2 regions of the Pelotomaculum sp. FP genome follow, and region 1 is predicted to be linked to the other one. Evidence: a T-box and tRNA genes for the amino acid it is inferred to sense, from the RefSeq annotation. Region 1 holds a T-box; the other holds one or more tRNA genes.

Region 1 (3,206 bases):
CATACCCGGCGGGAGCAATTCTGAAGCTTCCCGGGCAAACCAGACGTCGGAACCATGTTCCCGGAAAAGTCCCTGCAGGTGGCTGATCGTCTGGTCGTTGATCAATTCCTTGCCGCAGTCCCGGCAGTAAAAAATCGGAATCGGCACACCCCAGCTGCGCTGGCGTGAAATGCACCAGTCGCCCCGGTTGGCCACCATGTTATAAATCCGCTCCTCCCCCCAGCCCGGGATCCAGCGCACCGTCCGGATGGCGTCCAGAGTGGCCTGACGAAACCCGTCAATGGAGGCGAACCACTGTTCCGTGGCCCTGAAGAAAACAGGCTTCTTGCAGCGCCAACAGTGAGGATACTGGTGCTGGATGGTAGAATGCTCCATAAGATGGCCGCGGTTTTCCAGTTCCTCAATGATGGACTTATTGGCGTCCAGATAAAATTCTCCGGCAAAGACGCCGCCTTCCTCCGTAAAGCGTCCTTTGGCGTCAACCGGTGAGAGGACGGGCAGGCCGTACTTCTTGCCCACTATAAAGTCTTCCATGCCGTGGCCAGGGGCGGTATGCACACAACCGGTGCCCTGGTCGAGGGTTACATGGTCGCCCAGGATTACCAGGGAAGCCCGGTCGACAAACGGGTGTTTACACACTATTTGCTCCAGCTCCGTACCCCTGAATGTTTTTATGGTTTCAACGTCATCAAGGCCAACCGTCTTAACAAAACTCTCCATCAATTCGGAGGCAACCAGATATTTTTCACTGCCTGCCCTGAATAACACATATTCAAAATCAGGGTGGAGAGTGATAGCCAGGTTGGCCGGCAAGGTCCAGGGGGTGGTGGTCCAGATTACCACGAAGGTGCTGTCTTCAGGAAGTACCCCCTTGCCGTCCTGCACCGGGAACCTCACAAAAATCGAAGCAGACTGTTTGTCGGCATACTCCACTTCGGCTTCAGCCAGAGCGGTTTCGCAAGAGGCGCACCAGTATACCGGTTTGAGTCCCTTGTAAATGTAACCTTTCTTGGCCATATCGCCAAAAACACCGATCTGGCGGGCCTCATAATGGGGCATCAAAGTCAGATAAGGATTGTCCCAATCCCCCCGTACCCCCAGCCGTTTGAATTCCTCTTTCTGAATATCGACATACTTCAGAGCGAACTCCTTGCACTTGCCGCGAAACTCTACCGGGTGGATATTATTGCGGTTAAGCCCAAAGGCCTTGATGGCCTGTTGTTCGATGGGGAGGCCGTGCGTATCCCATCCCGGCACATAGGGTGCGTTAAAGCCCGACATGGAATGGAACTTGACTATGATATCCTTCAATATTTTATTTAAAACATGACCAAGGTGAATGTGGCCGTTCGCGTAGGGCGGCCCGTCGTGCAGGATGTACTTGGGACAATCACGTTGTTGTTCCTGTACCAGCCGGTAGATGTCAATATCTTCCCAGAATTTTAAGATCTCCGGTTCTCTTTCGGGCAGGTTGCCCCGCATCGGAAAATCTGTTTTAGGCAGGTTTAAAGTCTTACTGTAGTCCATCTTTTTAATACCCCTCCAAAATTTAAACATATATGAACTTGACTATTATGAACGAATAAATCCCGCCCCCAAAGGGACGGGATTATAGCCCGTGGTACCACCCTAAATGCCGGCCCGCCAGTTATGAGCTGCTAAGGCCTGCCACTCCAGCCGCCCGGTAACGGTGGCGATCCGGCCTGGCTTAATCCCCCGCAGGGTTTCAGCCGGCGCCTCACGGGTGATTTTTAACGTTTATCCGTACCCGGTTCCCACCATACCCGGGTTCTCTTTACCGGAATTACACGCCTACTCGTCCCGCTCACAGGCAACTATCGAGCCTTAACAGACAATATTATATAGAAAAGGCCCTGGTGCGTCAACTTGCCAAGTAATTTTTCCCAACCAATAGAAATTATGAATGCTTATAATGAAAATATTGGGCAAAAAAACAAATTCAAAAGGTTAACTGGTTCTCGAAAAGCCTCTGGGGTAGTGGTCATGGGGTTATCCTCCGTTCTCTTCGCAATTCTCCATTTGTGCAACAAGAACAACATGCCGACCGCATATACAGACAGCCACCTGGTGGCTACGCGCTATTTAAGCTTTTCTGCAAGCTACGCACGCGCTAAGGAACGCACCCAGGTGCTCCGTTCACTCCGGATAACCCCATGCCCGCAAGTCAAGCCTTTTCGAGAACAATTTTTGTGATATGAAACAGGGATATGTGTTTAGGGCAGCCGTTTTTGAACTTCTGATATACTGACTCCTTTAATCTTGACAACTTTATTGCGTCCGGTCAGACCGGACAGGATTTCTACCTGGCCGCGGCCGACCGACAGGAGGTCGGCCAGGAAGGCGCGGCACGCCTCATTGGCTTCCCCATCCACCGGAGGCGCCGTCAGCCGTACCCGCAGGGCGTCTTCGAAAAGTCCCGCCAGCTGGTTTTTGGACGCACGCGGCTGGACTCTGACCTTGAAGGACACGCCGTCTTTTTCTTCTTTGAGCGGCAGCACCTTATACAACCCCTCCTTTACGGATATTTGCCAGCGTATAGGCGACTGCTTTACGCAGTTCCTCAGCCAGGTCCACCAGGTGTTCACAACCCTGTGGCCCGCCGACTATTTCAGACAACTGTTTCTTGGCGCATTCTGTAAGGACCAGACCTTTCAATCTACCGGGGAGCAAAGCACACTCAAAACACACCTGATCCGGCGCCCTGAGAAAGCTGCCGGAGCATTCTTCAACCCGGCCGGCAAGGTCCAGGCGGCTCAACAGGCCCAGCTCGTGGTAGGAGTCGCTAAAGCCGCTATGAACGATGAGACCGTCCGCCAAAAGGTAAACAGCGCAGTTTTTGGAGCGGTTGAAAAGGTTTAAACCGTGCTGCAGCCCGTCCACATACTCGTTCCACCAGCGTGTAACACGATGAAGGTTGCTTTGATAACGGCAGGTGTCAACCTGAAACTTCCGCCAGTGTTCACAATAGGATTTCAGGGTGGGGAATCCTCTCTCCCGGAAGAGAAAAGTTTCCGACTGGATAATACCCTTGACGCATTCGGCAAGCAACTCCCGGGCCAGCCCGCCGGCATGTTCTCCAACCTCTCTGCGGAGGTCACGACCTGCATTAAAATAAGCAGTTGTTCCTTTCAGGCCGGGCGCCTCTTGACTGCCGTTAAAAATCCCTGCGGGCGAGCGAAATACTT
Region 2 (3,206 bases), on a different contig from region 1:
TGCTCCGTACCGTTAATGACAGCAAGTTTCTTATCCCCATTCATTTTACTGTCATATCGGCCAAGGACCAGCATACTTACCCGACGGTACTTGCATTTTCAAGCTTTTTACGGAAGTGGCCTGTAAGCTGACCGGTACCCGTAAAGACTCCACTACTACGGAATGCCATATAAATTCAATTCTCGGATTGTGCCTCGCCCTCTCCTGAAGGACTTTTGTCGCCCGCAGCTCGCCCCGCCGGTGAATAATATATCGGTTTTATGGTTTTTTTAATAACAACTCTGCTAGATATTCAAATATTTCCCTTCTCCTCACTATCCCAATAAAGAATCCACCGTCATCCACTACAGGGACAAAATTTTGAACGATGGCAAGCGAAAGCAAATCTTCGATTTCAGCATCAATCCGTACAGGATTATTCTTCATACGCTGTGGTATATCCCGCAACAGAATTGTTTCTGTATCTTTAAAGCTCAGGTCATGAGTATTTTTTAACTTCCACAACAAATCACCCTCGGTTATTGTTCCTACGTATTTTCCTTCATCATTAATTATTGGCACAGCCGCATACCGGTAATATTCCATTTTTTCTAAGGCTTGCCGCATCGTAGATTTTAATGGCAAATAAACAACCTCACTTTTTGGTAAAAGGAAAAAAGCTATTTTCATAAGAACCCCCTTAATAGGTTAAAAAACTTATCATAAATTAAACCACAAAATTGTTAATATTTTATTAAAATAACACAAAAAAGCCTCGTCCGGTGAGCGAGGCCTTTAGTATATCTGAGTAGTTGCCTATGCCGCCAGCGGCGCCACGTATCATGAAAACACCAGTGATGTGGGTGCGATTTTAATCTCACACGGCGCGTTAGCGCCGAACTTCTTATATCTAATGTAACTATTGTCGGGAGAATAACATCCCTGGATATATCGGTATCTATGAACTAATACATAAAGATCTCTTCAAGGAGACTCCTGTCAAAACCCAAAACCGGTAAGGTGCAACCCACGAGGAAAAGTAGGCTGCTCAGGTCACCCCCCCTAAGGTCGAAATTAGGCATGTTTCCCCCACCTCGCGGTTGACGCGCAGCACCTGGGACACAGGTAGCGGCGCCGTAAAAGGTTATCCATACTAATCCCCGCTCACCTGCAGAAGCAGCAGCGGATATAAAACCGGCTGCCCTGGTTGGCTTCGCTTTCGACTGCAAGAGTGCCGCCTATCCGCCTGACCGCTTCCAGTGCAATAGCCAGGCCCAGGCCCCGGTTCCGGGTATGAGAAACGTCCGTTATAACAAAAAAGTAAAAGACTCCCGTTTCACGGAAGTCTTTAATCAATGGTGGGCGATGACGGGCTCGAACCGCCGACATCCTGCTTGTAAGGCAGGCGCTCTCCCAGCTGAGCTAATCGCCCGTATTATGGTGACCCCTACGGGATTCGAACCCGTGTTACCGCCGTGAAAGGGCGGTGTCTTAGACCGCTTGACCAAGGGGCCATTTGAGAAGTGAGAAGTGAGATGTGAGAAGTCGGATGTGAAAATTAGCGGGTGAGATGTCTCACTTCTAACTTCTCACCTCTTGCCTCTCAACTGGTGGGCCCACCAGGATTCGAACCTGGAACCAGCCGGTTATGAGCCGGATGCTCTACCGTTGAGCTATGGGCCCAAGAATGGCTCCCCGAGTAGGATTCGAACCTACAACCTACCGGTTAACAGCCGGTTGCTCTACCGTTGAGCTATCGAGGAACATCGGCAAGGACTATTATACGATAATTTGTACTCGCCGTCAACAAATCTATTGCTGATAATTTATTCCGAAAATATTCTTAATGAACCAACCATGTTTTTCAACCACAAATCACCTGAAAAACATATTTTCAGCGCTACAGCGATACCCCAAAAATTTAGGTGCGAATTCATTCGCACCTAAATCAGATATATTCCTTATTTTGTATAACAATTTAATCCAGGTAGTCCTTTAATTTTTTGCTGCGGCTGGGGTGGCGCAGCTTACGCAGCGTCTTTGCCTCTATCTGCCGGATCCGTTCCCGTGTTACCCCAAACTTCTGGCCGACCTCTTCCAAGGTCCTGGCCCTGCCGTCGTCAAGGCCGAAGCGCAGGCGAAGCACCCTTTGTTCCCGCTCGGTTAAGGTCTTTAGAACCTCGTCCAACTGCTCCCGCAGAAGGGTGAAAGATGCTTCCTCAGCCGGCGCCCTGGCATCGTGGTCCTCAATAAAGTCACCCAGGTGGGAGTCTTCCTCTTCCCCAATCGGTGTTTCTAAAGATACCGGTTCCTGTGCTATCTTCTGTATTTCCCTGACCTTCTCCTCGGAGATGTTCATCTCCTTGGCTATTTCCTCCGGGCTTGGTTCCCGGCCCAATTCTTGCAGCAACTGCCGCTGCACCCGGACCAGTTTATTAATAGTCTCAACCATGTGCACTGGAATCCTGATAGTCCTGGCCTGGTCGGCAATGGCCCTGGTTATGGCCTGGCGAATCCACCAGGTCGCATAGGTGCTGAATTTGTAGCCCTTGCGGTAATCAAACTTTTCAACAGCCTTGATCAAACCCAGGTTGCCCTCCTGAATCAGATCCAGAAAAAGCATCCCGCGCCCCACATAACGCTTGGCGATACTGACTACCAGCCGCAAGTTGGCCTCAGCCAGTCTTCTTTTGGCCCCGTCATCACCCAGCTCCATGCGTTTTGCCAAATCCACTTCTTCTTCCGGGGTGAGCAGAGGGACACGGCCGATTTCTTTGAGATACATACGTACGGGATCATCTATGCCCACGCCTTCAGGGACGGTAAGGTCTACTTCCACCTCTTCGACCGGGGCTTCTATTGCAGAACCGTCAATAGGTTCTATTTCCGGTACTTCCGGTACAACTTCTATACCCAAACCTGCCAGTTTTTCATAAATATCATCAATTTGTTCAGGAGTTAGGTCGGTACCCTGGAGACTGTCCATAATCTCATTATAGGTCAGGACGCCGCGTTTCTTTCCTTTTTCAATGAGTTCCATAACGCTTTCAGTTTTGAGTTCGTCTCTCACATGCCATCACTCCCCTCTTTAGGGCACTTCCCGGTATTACTTACAATCAGTTTCTGGTAATCTTCCTGCAGTTTCCTGGAGCGGGCCTGGTCTCCAACCTTCTCAGCCTCATCTATGCCCTGTAAAATCATCAGCTCACGCAGCAAATGGTAATGGC

The links. The T-box of region 1 lies ahead of ileS (isoleucine--tRNA ligase). A T-box ahead of a tRNA ligase gene usually reads a tRNA of that ligase, here a tRNA-Ile.
Region 2: it encodes a tRNA-Ile, which carries the amino acid that the T-box ahead of ileS (isoleucine--tRNA ligase) is inferred to sense. The anticodon was not compared.

Annotation. Positions count from the first base shown of each region.
Region 1 is NZ_QFGB01000001.1:93,745-96,950, forward strand. Features, by position in the region: gene ileS (isoleucine--tRNA ligase) at 1-1,527, opposite strand, end outside; T-box leader at 1,597-1,838, opposite strand; gene Psfp_RS00405 (DUF167 domain-containing protein) at 2,235-2,519, opposite strand; gene Psfp_RS00410 (DUF2889 domain-containing protein) at 2,521-3,206, opposite strand, start outside.
Region 2 is NZ_QFGB01000023.1:27,639-30,844, reverse strand. Features, by position in the region: gene Psfp_RS10745 (LysR family transcriptional regulator) at 1-131, shown strand, start outside; partial or broken gene Psfp_RS22240 (thioredoxin-disulfide reductase) at 142-252, opposite strand; gene Psfp_RS10735 (CBS domain-containing protein) at 259-669, opposite strand; gene Psfp_RS10730 (ATP-binding protein) at 1,144-1,335, opposite strand; tRNA gene Psfp_RS10725 (tRNA-Val) at 1,336-1,411, opposite strand; tRNA gene Psfp_RS10720 (tRNA-Glu) at 1,418-1,493, opposite strand; tRNA gene Psfp_RS10715 (tRNA-Ile) at 1,588-1,662, opposite strand; tRNA gene Psfp_RS10710 (tRNA-Asn) at 1,668-1,742, opposite strand; gene rpoD (RNA polymerase sigma factor RpoD) at 1,958-3,049, opposite strand; gene dnaG (DNA primase) at 3,046-3,206, opposite strand, start outside.